DNA from 4 places in the Pseudoalteromonas sp. SWXJZ10B genome. Region 1 is predicted to be linked to each of the others. Evidence: predicted binding sites of a transcription regulator. Region 1 holds the regulator's gene; each other region holds the start of a gene.

Region 1 (3,161 bases):
TACCGCAAGAGTCTTCAATATTCAGAAAGCTGACTGTTTATCAAAACTTAATGGCCATTTTAGAAACGCGCAAAGAGTTAAATAAACAAGCTAGAGAAGACACTCTCGATAAATTATTAGATGAATTTAGCATACAACACATTCGTGATAGCCAAGGTATGGCATTGTCGGGTGGCGAACGTCGTCGTGTTGAAATAGCACGTGCGCTGGCAGCAGATCCTAAATTTATATTACTGGATGAACCATTTGCAGGTGTTGACCCGATTTCGGTATTAGACATAAAGAAAATAATAGAACATCTTAAAAATCGTGGGATTGGTGTATTAATTACCGATCATAACGTAAGAGAAACCCTTGATGTTTGTGAAAAAGCCTACATTGTTTCTCATGGGGAGCTGATTGCATCAGGTACTCCAGAACACGTATTAAATGATAAAACAGTACGCGATGTTTACTTAGGCGAGCAATTTAGGCTGTAACATTTACGCCATGTCTTTAAGCATCTGCTAGTATTAATTATAACAACATAAAAGGATTGTTAGAGATACATGAGGCAATCACTACAGCTGCGCATGGGCCAGCAACTTACAATGACTCCACAGCTGCAACAAGCTATTCGTTTGTTGCAACTCAGTACATTGGATCTCCAGCAAGAAATACAAGAAGCTCTCGACAGCAACCCGCTATTAGAGGTTGAAGAAGCAGACTATTCAGAAGACGCTGCAGGTAAAAACGAGCAAAAAGCAGATACAGATGACATAACTGTTAGCGCATCTGCCGATGATGCTCCAAGCGAATACGAACAAGATAGTGGTGAAGCACTTGCAAAAGACACGCTAAGTGACGACATGGCTATGGATGTTAGTTGGGATGAGTACATGAGTGCCGCCCCAGCAGCATCATCGGGTCCGATGCCTGAAGACGAATCAATATACCAAGGCGCCTCTACTGAAACGCTCCATGAGTATTTAATGTGGCAGTTACAACTAACGCCATTTAGCCCTACAGACGAAGCTATTGCTATTGCTATTGTAGAAGCCGTCGATGATTCAGGTATTTTAACACTAAGCTGCGAAGAGATTTTAGAAAGCTTTAATCAAGAAAACGAAGATGATAACGAAGTCGAACTTGATGAAATTGAAGCTGTATTAAAACGCATCCAACTGTTTGATCCTGTTGGTATTGCTGCACGTAGTTTACAAGAGTGTTTGTGTATTCAGCTTAACCAGTTTGATAAAGAAACACCTTACATTAATGAAACAAAAATGATTTTAACCGAGCATATTGATTTATTAGCTGCTCGTGACTATCGTACATTAATGAAGAAAACTAAGCTCAAAGAAGAAGAGCTTAAGGAAGTAATGACATTAATACATACTCTTAGCCCTAAACCTGCAGATACTATTGTAAGAGAAGAATCTGAGTATGTTATTCCTGATGTGTCAGTTAAAAAAATTAAAGGCCGCTGGGTTGTTGAGTTAAACCCAGACAGCATGCCTAAAATTCGTGTTAATAGCCAATACGCGGCAATGTCTCGCACTGTAAAATCCAGTGGTGACAGCCAGTTTATTCGCTCGCATTTACAAGAAGCTAAATGGTTTATTAAAAGCTTAGAAAGTAGAAACGACACGCTATTAAAAGTGACAAATTGTATTGTTAAGCAACAACAAGGCTTTTTTGAACACGGTCCTGAAGCCATGAAACCAATGGTTTTAAATGATGTTGCTGAAATGGTAGAAATGCACGAATCAACAATTTCGCGCGTAACAACCCAAAAGTATATGCACACACCCCGTGGTATATTTGAGCTTAAATATTTTTTCTCAAGCCATGTAAGCACCGAAAACGGTGGTGAATGTTCATCTACAGCAATCCGTGCGCTTATCCGAAAATTAATCGCAGCAGAAAACTCAGCAAAACCATTGAGTGATAGCAAAATAGCGGATATATTGGCTGAGCAAGGAATTAAAGTAGCGAGACGTACAATCGCAAAATACCGCGAATCTCTGGCTATTCCACCGTCAAATCAACGTAAAAGTTTGATTTAAGACGCAAAAAAAAGAGGGTAATGCTTATGCAACTAAACTTAACTGGTCGTCACGTAGAATTAACCGATTCACTAAGAGACTATATTAATACCAAATTTGCGAAGCTAGAAAGACACTCTGATCATATTAATAATGTTCATGTCATTCTCGATGTAGAAAAATTAAATCAAAAAGCAGAAGCCACCATACACGTAAGCGGTGCTGAGCTATTTGCCTCTACAGAACATCAAGATATGTATGCCGCCATTGACTCGTTGATCGACAAGCTCGATCGACAAGTAATTAAACACAAAGAGAAGCTTGCTCGACACTAATATGATGAAATTAAGCTCACTTATATGCCAGGACTGCAGCAAAGCTGCGGTCCTTTTTAATAGCAAAAAAAGAATTTTAGAGTTCATTAGCGAACTTGCTCACGACAAACTTCCGTATTTACCGCAACAAGATATTCTTAATGCTTTAATGAGCAGAGAAAAATTGGGTAGTACAGGTATAGGGCGTGGCATTGCCATTCCTCATGGAAGAATGAGCGGTGCAGAAGAGCCTTTGGCTTTAGTACTCGTTAGCGAAACTCCAATAAATTTTGATGCAATCGATAATCGCCCTGTTGATATTTTCGTCGCACTCATCGTACCAGATGGCGATAACCAGCAGCACTTAAAGACTCTAGCAACCATTGCTGATAAACTAAACAACAAAGATTTTTGTAAACAGTTACGCAGTGCAAAATCAGATGCTGAGCTTTACCAAGTTATTGTCAATCAATCATAGTTTTATAAAGGGTGTTAAATGGAGTTAATTATCATAAGCGGCCGTTCTGGTTCTGGAAAGTCGGTTGCTTTACGCGTTGTAGAAGATTTAGGTTATTATTGCGTAGATAATATTCCAGTTAACTTGCTTCCTTCATTAGTTCGCAGTGTGTCTGATAGCTATGATAAAATTGCTGTTAGCATTGATGTGCGTAACATCCCTAAACAACAAGATGAATTTAACGATATTCTTGAATACTTGCCTGGCTTTGCAAAACCTACGTTATTTTATTTAGATAGCGACGACCAAACATTGATCAAACGTTTTTCTGAAACTCGTAGATTACACCCACTATCAATTGAC
Region 2 (3,161 bases), on a different contig from region 1:
CACTTCAACTTTTGATAAATCTTCACTTGCGCGAAGTAAAATTTTGCCTGCGTTGCGCGCAGCGCGAACCGCAATGTTTAACATTGGATGCATGGTATTACCTTTGGGTTGTAAAAGAACGTTTATATATTTCAGCCGGCGTATTTTAGCGACTTTTGACATAAAGTAAACAATAAACCCCAAATACTTATGTTTGTTTTTTATACAAGATTGAAAAGTGTCTATATTTTTAAAAAATAATAATGAGCAATTAATAAGTCACTATGTTCCTTTGTGTGTTAATTAAATTGAATTAATTTTAAATAACGCTTTACCTAAAGTTAGCTTGAGGTTTTATCGTGCCCCTAACTTAATTGATAGGACAACATTATGTATTTAGAGCACGTAAACTTAGTCGCGAGTGATATAAATAGTATGCTTAAATTTTACCAAGCTGTATTTCCGCATTGGTCAGTCAGAAGTGAGGGCAGAGGCGATTGGCATGGAAAACCAAGACGCTGGGTACACTTTGGAGATGACACGCATTACATTGCGATAAGCAGTCATGGTGAGGGTGAAAACAGAAACTTATCGGGCCATCAAATTGGTTTTGCACACTTTGCTTATGTAACTAATAATTTAAGCGCAGTAGTAATGCGCTTAAATAAAGTGGGTTTTACAGTAAGCAAGCAAGGTAGCGAGAATCCTTTCAGAAAGAATGTCTACTTTATTGATCCTGCAGGGTTTGAAGTTGAGTTTGTAGAGTATTTAAGTGATATACCAAGCGAGCGAAATAACGATTTATAATAAAATACTAAGCAGCACGCTAAAGTGCTGCTACTCAATTATAGTGAGCGGTTATTATTACCCGTGCCAAACTGGGTTTTTAGCTCATTTGCAAAGCTCATAAATTTTTCTTTAATTGTGCGCTTTATTTTTACTTCAACCGATCCCATAACTGCCTTTCCTTCAATATGAATAGTAGGACCTTGGCGTTTGTTAAGTGATACCGATTTATTTTCAAGGCTACTTAAAATACAAAACATTTTAGACACTACATTTACATGCTCTGGTACGTAAATCTCATCGCTACCAAAAATACAGTTAACGTGAATAGTTACATTTTGATGCGCAAAAATGGCATCAGTAAAATCAAGTACCACCGATCCCATAAAGTTACTTAAATATATATTTTTTGGGACAACCCACTGACCGCTTCGTTCGTTAGAGCCTAAAATACTGCGTAATGTAAAATCATCATCACTGTTTTGCTGTGCACTATAATGTGGAGAAAATTGCGATTGTTTTTCTGCTTTATATTGCTGGTCTGTATTAAGTGTTAAATCCTCTACTAAGGCTAAAAGTGCTTCGTTGTTAGGTGCATCCATCGCGTCATCTAAACGTCTCTCAAATGCATCAACAGAAATAACCCCATGACTGTAATTATAAATTAATTGGTCAATTACTTGTTCGCGTACTTGCTCTATTGGGCGGTCTTCAACTTTTACAGACATGGGGCATTCCTTATTGTATTTACTATTGATACTGCTCTTGATGTTTGTATGCAAAGCACGCACCAAATATAATCACCCTAATTATCAGTAGGTTAATTTATAATGATGTTTTTTATTTTGTTATATTAACGATAGATTAACCAAAAATGCAATTATCTAGCTATTTTCACTATTTGAGAAATTTTTACCGAGTAGCCTGTAAATAGTTACACAACTATAGATAATGCCTCACTCCAAAGTAAACTCAACCTATTGAAATTTAAGTATAAATAAAGTTGGCCCAAAGCTCGCATTAGTTAAAGTGTCTTTAATCAAAAGGAGAAAGATTATGAAAACATTTAACAAGTCTATTATCGCAGCTCTAGTTCTTGGTACTACGGCTATGGGTGCCCAAGCAAACAGCTGGGAAAACGAAAGTAAAGATGCTTGGATTGATGGTAAGGCAGAAACAGTTCTACTTATGAACACTAATCTAAACAACTTTGACATTAACACTGATGTAAAAAATGGCAAAGTAGTACTTACAGGTAAAGTTAATAGCGAGCTTGATAAAGAGCTAGCAGAAGAACTTGTACTTAGCCTAGATGGTGTATCTGATGTTGATAACAGCCTTACTGTTGTTAAAAGCATGGATACCAAAGATAAAAGCAATGACATGATGGACGATGATGATAACGACCTAACGGACGCTAAAATCACCACTGTAATCACAACTCGCTTCCTGTTTGACTCAGAAGTAGGTGGTACAGACATTGATGTTGATACCGACAACGGTATTGTAACTCTGAACGGTTCAGTAGAGTCTGAAGCTGAAAAACAACTAGCAGTTAAAATTGCTAAAAATGCTGAAGATGTTCGTGACGTAGTTGATAAACTAGCTATTGTTGCTGAATAGTACAGTATAGTTAAGGCCCACTAACACTGGGCTTTACGCCTTTTTAATGCTTAATTTAAATGGAGTTTAGTCATGGATATTATTCGTATAATACTTTCAGTTTTATTACCGCCATTAGGTGTATTTTTGCAAGTTGGCTTAGGTATGCACTTTTGGTTAAATATTTTATTAACACTGCTAGGTTATTTCCCAGGGTTAATACATGCAATCTACATTATTGCGAAAAAATAATGACAGATTATATATTGTGTAAGCCGACTACTGAGGCCTAATGATAAAAGTGCCCCAGTACTGTTCGGCTCACAATATTAATTTTTAAAGTAAATATTTTTTATCAAAATCTAATTTTTAATTTACTCAAACTAAGTGATTTATTTCTTGTAACTCACTCCCAACATTCCCTCAGCCAAACCATTGTTTACTTCAATTAAGCTTTCTAACTAACAGTAGTGTTCTGATTCTGTATTGATGCCATTTAGGAAATCTTTAATATTAGTTTGTTTATATATCTACAATACGCGATTAATTACTCTATTATTTAGTGACAATATTACCATCACTTCTAGTGTTATCATTACACCAAGCTTTTACGCATATTGAGGTAGCTAATTGAATATTCGACTTATACTGTCAGGCGTTGTGTCATTCGTTTTTTATTTTAGCTGGGCCTACTGGGCAAACAGTTCGGCAGATATTGCTAAATCGGTCACGCTTCAAGCTGCATTAGTACAAGGTTTGTATAGTGGATTTGTAACGCTGTTTTTTACTTTTAT
Region 3 (3,161 bases), on a different contig from region 1:
TCAACGGTCGCGATAGGTGGTTTTTCTACTTACGATGCTTCCATGGGGCACTTTGACAGCCCTGTAATTAACTTTATTTGTGTGTTCTTTTTAATTATTGCCGCTGTTAACTTCTCCCTGCACTACGCTGCAGTGGCGAGTCGAAACGTACAAGTTTATATTCGAGACCCTGAGTTTAAGGTGTTTTTGTGTATTCAATTAGCGCTGGTGGTTATTTGTTTTACCGTACTTTCCTCTAATGAAATATTTGCTAATGGCGATGAAACCCTCGATCAGGCATTATTTCAAGCTGTTTCTATGAGTACAACAGCAGGCTTTGCTACTGATAACTTTTCAACATGGCCTTTGTTTTTACCTATTTTACTTATATTTTCGAGCTTTATTGGTGGTTGTGCAGGCTCTACTGGTGGTGGTATGAAAGTAGTGCGCGTGTTCTTACTGTACTTGCAGGGTGTGCGTGAGCTTAATCGTTTGGTGCACCCACGGGCTATATATTCAATCAAGCTGGGTCGAAAGGCGTTGCCAGACAAAGTAGTAGAAGCCGTGTGGGGATTTTTCTCTGCGTATGCGTTGGTGTTTATTATTATTATGTTAGCGCTTATGGGCACTGGTATGGATAACATAACTGCGTTCTCAGCCACTGCGGCTTGTTTAAATAACTTAGGTCCAGGTCTGGGTGATGTAGCATCGCATTATGGCGCTATAACCGATGGTGCTAAATGGTTGCTTACCATTGCAATGGTGTTTGGTCGTTTAGAAATATTTACTTTATTAGTACTATTTACGCCTACATTTTGGCGTGGTTAAACGAGCCATTTGAATTTTAAAATACAAGTTAGTGGGAAAGGGATATGCCAACAAATTTAGAAAAGCTAAAGCATATAAGTGTAGGCAGCTTAGTCGACCTAGAAATATTAACACCTACAAGCAGTAAGCGTGTTAAAACTGAATTAGTTGGTTTACTCGATAAACAGTTTATTATTTTAAATTATCCCAATGCAAAGCGTTTACCTGTGGCGAGTGACTATTTACGTGATGGCGTAATGGTTGTTGTAAGAGCGCTTATTGAAGGTAGTGGTGGGCAAGTTATTGCGTTTCGCCAGCAAATTATGTCGGTAGCCTCTCATCCCGCTAAACTCGTGTTTATAAACTTTCCAAAGCAAGTGCAGTTATTTGCGCTACGCTCACAAACACGCATACCTACCTTATTACCTGCAAAGCTAAAACTAAGTGACGATAGGGTACTTGAAGGCCTTATTAAAGACATTTCACTCACTGGTGTAATGTTTGATATTAGAGGCGATCAGCAAGTTGAAAGTATTAAAGATATGCAATGCACTGTCGTACTTAATAGCAGTGATAAAGATTTTGAAGGTGAAATTTGCAGTGTTAAAGAGCATGCCGCAGGTGTGCACTGTGGAATTAAGCTACTAGCAAGCGAGGATGAAATGAAAGCCTTTATGAAAGAGCATTTTATAGACCCTTCTGCGCTTGAGCCTACCGTTGAATAAATAGGTTTTCGCTTATTTGCAACAAAAAGGCATTTTACGTCAGTATTTATAAAATGTTTTTTTCTCTTTCATAATTAAAATTATTATTTAAATAAAACAACTGATTACGTATTATTTTTTACAGCTTATTTTTTGTTATTAAAGCTTCCTCGTTAAAATTTATCTCAATTATTCTTTAAAATCCCTCCTTTTAAAACCGTACACTTAAAAATGTATCTTTTTATATAAACATAACTATATGTTTTTAATGACTTTAATGTCATCTCTTTAAAACGTGTTGCTAAAGGGCAACAATAACTATTCTAAAAACGCCTTCTTGTTGTACGTTTTATATTTAACTTATTGAAAATTAATAGCTTTTAAATGTTGGCATCTAAGTTGTAATAGTCTAAGTGTACTGAACGAAATCGTGATTCAAAGTGAAATACTTAATCGCACACACATAAATTTGAAGGATACATATTATGAAAAGCATTAATAAAACTTTAGCACTTATCGCTATTGCATCTTCTTCAGCCGCTTTTGCTGCAACAGATTTTGACACACTGGATGTAGACGGCAGTGGCACAATTAGCCAAGCAGAAGCATCAGTAGATGCAAAGCTAATGAGCATGTTTTCTGAGCTTGATACTGACCAAAATGGTGAGTTATCAAAAGAAGAATTTTCAGAAGCTTAATTAAAAAGTATTTATCCTGAGTTGCCAAAGACACCTAAGTAGGCAAGGGAGCTTACGAAAGAGGATAACAAGGAAGTGAAAAATTACGTTTTAAGTTAAACGAAGCAATTTTTTTGATAGAACATTGAAGGATTAAGTTATGAAACATTTAAATAAAGCATTAGCACTTATAGTACTAGCATCTTCTTCCGCTGCATTTGCAGCATCAGATTTTGACAGCCTTGATATCGATGGTAGCGGCACAATTAGCCCAAGCGAAGCGGCAGTCGATACAGATTTAATGGCTGAATTTATTGAGCTAGATACCGACGGTAGCGGCGAGCTTTCTAAAGAAGAATTCGCTAATTACTAATTAATCTTTTCAGATTAAACATTTTTCACAGTCAGGGATCTTTGAAAAGGACTTCCCATATTACTAGGAATATTATTATGAAAACATTAAATACAACACTTGCAGTTATCGTTTTAGCATCTTCATCAGCAGCATATGCCGCAGTAGATTTTGCCTCTTTTGATGCAGATGGTAACGGTGCTATTACAATGGAAGAAGCGAAGGTTAACCCTCAGCTTGTAAAGATTTTTGATGATTTGGATACTGATGGTAATGGTGAAATCTCTAAAGAAGAGTTTTCAAAAGTACAGTAATCAATATTTAAGCATACTCCATTAAAGCCGCCTTAATCAGCGGCTTTTTTGTGTATTAAATTAACTAATTAGAGTAACTAGTTAAAGGAATATAGCACTTACTTGGAATAGTTTTTCTACAACGGTAATGTGTTTTTTGTCGATTAAAAACATGATGACATGATCGCCCGACATAATAATTGTATCATCGTGAGCTATCAACACATCGTCATTACGTACTATTGCCCCAATGGTTGTACCTGCAGGAAGTTTTATGTCGGCAATCGCACGACCAACCACTTTAGATGTGTTTTCATCACCATGGGCAACGGCTTCAATAGCTTCTGCC
Region 4 (3,161 bases), on a different contig from region 1:
GAGCCGCTGGTAGCCACAGGTTCATTGTTTAATACTCATACATCAAACGACTTATATTCTGATAAAAAAGCGCTACGTACTGGCGATATAATTACGGTTAAATTGCAAGAGTCTACTCAAGCAACAAAAGCCGCTAAAACAGAAACAGACAAAGAAACCGACGCAAGCTTAGACCCAGTGATTGGCTTAGGTGGTCTACCTGTAAATATAGGTGGCGATAGTATTCAGTTTGGCATTGGTAGCGATTCGTCGTTTACGGGCGATTCAAAATCAAACCAATCAAACAGCTTAGTGGGCGATATTTCGGTTAATGTAATGCGCGTTTTACCTAATGGTAACTTAGTTATTCGCGGCGAAAAATGGCTAACGCTTAATACCGGTGAAGAGTTTATTCGTTTAGAAGGGCTAGTACGCCCTCAAGACGTAAGCGCCGATAATACGGTTGAATCAAACCGCATTGCTAATGCACGTATTCAATACTCAGGTAAAGGGCAAACGCAAGAAGCGCAAAGTCCTGGTTGGCTTACACGTTTCTTTAGCAGTTCGCTGTTTCCATTTTAGAGGGTAACAACATGAATAGCCTTAAAGCTTTATGTTTAGTTGCGTTATTGGGTTGGCAGTTTACTGCCAGTGCTGAGCGCATAAAAGATGTGTCTATGGTTGAAGGCGTGCGCTCTAACCAATTAGTTGGTTATGGCTTAGTGGTTGGTTTACCGGGCACTGGTGAGCAAAACTCATATACACAACAAAGTTTTAGAGGCATGTTGAACAGCTTTGGTATTACGCTGCCTTCAACTCAAAGTCCTAAAATTAAAAATGTTGCCGCTGTTGCTGTGCATGCAGAATTACCCGCATTTAGAAAGCCCGGGCAAACAATAGATATTACGGTTTCTTCTATTGGTAGTGCAGGCAGTTTACGTGGCGGTACTTTACTACAAACTTTTTTAAAGGGTGTAGACGGTAACGTGTATGCAATTGCACAAGGAAGCTTAATTGTTGGTGGCTTAGGCGCACAAGGCCTTGATGGTAGTAAGGTTGTAATTAACACCCCTACAGTTGGTCGTATACCAAATGGCGCAACAGTTGAACGCACTGTAGAAAGCCCATTTATGCAAGGCGATTACATTACCTTCAACCTAAACCGTCCAGACTTTACAACGGCAAAACGCCTAGAAAAAACAATTAATGACTTAGTTGGCCCAAATAGCGCACAAGCAATTGATTCTGTTTCTATCCGTGTTATTGCACCACGCGATGCATCCCAGCGTGTATCGTACTTATCGACACTCGAAAACTTAGAATTTAAACCAGCTGACATGGCCGCTAAAATTATAGTTAACTCGCGCACCGGTACAATTGTTATTGGCAAAAACGTTAAGCTTCAGCCTGCGGCTATAACTCACGGTGGCTTAACAGTAACAATTGCAGAGCAACAAAATGTGTCACAACCAAACCCGCTAGCAAACGGTGATACAGTTGTCACACAGCAAAGTATTATTGATGTAAACCAAGACGACTCGCGCGCCTTTGTATTTAATCCAGGTGTAAGCCTTGACGATTTAGTTCGCGCAATTAACGAAGTAGGCGCAGCGCCTGGTGACTTAATGGCTATTTTAGAAGCACTAAAAGAAGCCGGCGCAATTAACGGACAGTTAGTTGTTATATAAATAACCCAAGTCAATAAATAACGTATTACTTAAGCCCTATATTTTTGAAGCTAGGGCTTTTTATTTACAGCAACTTAAGTTTATTATTTTTATCTTCCTTGTTTTATCGGTAGTGGCTCAATTTTTGCATTTTTAACTGCATTATTCATTTTGTGTCAAAAAGCCGATGGAAACTAATCACCTCGATAAACAAAACTTTTTTGATTTAGGCAACTTAGATTCACTTCGTAAAGAAGCCTTAACGAGTGGCGATGCATCAACTGATGCTTCCAAAGCTGCGCTCAAAAAAGCGGCCGCACAATTTGAAGCTATTTTTACGCAAATGTTGCTCAAAGGAATGCGCAAAGCTAACGAAGCATTTGAAGACAAAGACAGCCCATTTAATTCAAGTGGCGTAAAGTTTTTTGAAGAAATGCACGATCAGCAACTTTCAACAGAGCTTTCATCAAATGGATCGTTAGGCCTTGCCGATTTAATTGTTCAGCAGTTATCGCCTGAGTCTAAAAACTTTATGCCAGGCTCGGTGCTTAGAACAACCAACGATATTTTCAGCGATACGCAAGTCGGATCAGCTCTTCCTCATGAGCAAAAAAATAAGCAACCCGATCTTATCGTTAAGAGTACTAAAACCGATATTGCTGAGCCTAAAGTCGATACTACAGAGTCTAAAACCGATAGCCCAACATTTAAAAATGCAGAAGAGTTTGTAAGTTCAGTGTGGGAACACGCTAAAACTGCAGCGCAAAAAATAGGTTTAAACCCAGCGGTAATGGTTGCTCAAGCGGCACTTGAAACCGGTTGGGGTAAACACATTATTAATAAAAGTGACGGTGGCAGCTCAAATAACTTATTTAATATTAAGTCAGATAAAAGCTGGGAAGGCGATAAAGCAAGCAAAGTAACGCTTGAGTTTGAACAAGGCACACCCGTTAAAAAACAAGCCAGCTTTAGAGCCTACGATTCAATTAAAGATAGCGTGAACGACTTCGTTGATTTTTTAACGCAAAACCCACGCTACAAAGAAGCATTACAAAATACAGCAAAACCAAATGACTTTTTAGATTCATTACAAAAAGCAGGTTATGCAACCGATCCAAATTATGCCAGCAAAATAAAAAAAGTACTCAATAGCAGTCAGCTAAAAGACATTGCGGCAAACGTGATCCGCCAAGGAGTAGAGTAACATGTCGTTTAATTTATTAAACATTGCCAGTTCTGGGGTTAGAGCAAGCTCGGAGCTATTGCAAACGACAAGTAAAAATATCGCCAATGTAAATACCGTAGGCTACGTACGTGAGCGTACTGAATTTACCACTATGGTTGATAACCAAGTAGGGCGAGGCGAAACATACCGATTACTAAACGAGTTTGCTCAGTCACAGCTAAATCGTGACACCTCTAATAAATCGTTTTTCGATCAGTTTATTACTGAGGCTAATCGAGTTGATACTATTTTTTCTGAAGAGTCGAACAACCTTTCGACCGGAATTAACT

What was found. The regulator sigma-54, encoded in region 1, starts transcription at its own class of promoters, with help from an activator protein. The targets are predictions, from matches to a motif close to GTTGGCACGNNNNTNGNNT.
Region 2: the regulator sigma-54 is predicted to act here: its motif matches at 1,768-1,786, upstream of I6F54_RS08870 (BON domain-containing protein).
Region 3: the regulator sigma-54 is predicted to act here: its motif matches at 1,877-1,895, upstream of I6F54_RS17825 (EF-hand domain-containing protein).
Region 4: the regulator sigma-54 is predicted to act here: its motif matches at 1,779-1,797, upstream of flgJ (flagellar assembly peptidoglycan hydrolase FlgJ).

What each region holds. Positions count from the first base shown of each region.
Region 1 is NZ_JADYXD010000003.1:20,622-23,782, reverse strand. It holds gene lptB (LPS export ABC transporter ATP-binding protein) at 1-479, shown strand, start outside; gene I6F54_RS03620 (RNA polymerase factor sigma-54) at 549-2,048, shown strand; gene hpf (ribosome hibernation promoting factor) at 2,075-2,362, shown strand; gene ptsN (PTS IIA-like nitrogen regulatory protein PtsN) at 2,367-2,819, shown strand; gene rapZ (RNase adapter RapZ) at 2,838-3,161, shown strand, end outside.
Region 2 is NZ_JADYXD010000007.1:110,864-114,024, reverse strand. It holds gene suhB (inositol-1-monophosphatase) at 1-93, opposite strand, end outside; gene I6F54_RS08880 (VOC family protein) at 370-786, shown strand; gene I6F54_RS08875 (LiaF domain-containing protein) at 825-1,493, opposite strand; gene I6F54_RS08870 (BON domain-containing protein) at 1,822-2,388, shown strand; gene I6F54_RS08865 (YqaE/Pmp3 family membrane protein) at 2,461-2,619, shown strand; gene I6F54_RS08860 (hypothetical protein) at 2,998-3,161, shown strand, end outside.
Region 3 is NZ_JADYXD010000027.1:9,160-12,320, reverse strand. It holds gene I6F54_RS17835 (TrkH family potassium uptake protein) at 1-807, shown strand, start outside; gene I6F54_RS17830 (flagellar brake domain-containing protein) at 852-1,511, shown strand; gene I6F54_RS17825 (EF-hand domain-containing protein) at 1,976-2,188, shown strand; gene I6F54_RS17820 (calmodulin) at 2,328-2,540, shown strand; gene I6F54_RS17815 (EF-hand domain-containing protein) at 2,618-2,833, shown strand; gene trkA (Trk system potassium transporter TrkA) at 2,915-3,161, opposite strand, start outside.
Region 4 is NZ_JADYXD010000010.1:15,858-19,018, forward strand. It holds gene flgH (flagellar basal body L-ring protein FlgH) at 1-561, shown strand, start outside; gene I6F54_RS10895 (flagellar basal body P-ring protein FlgI) at 573-1,667, shown strand; gene flgJ (flagellar assembly peptidoglycan hydrolase FlgJ) at 1,834-2,850, shown strand; gene flgK (flagellar hook-associated protein FlgK) at 2,852-3,161, shown strand, end outside.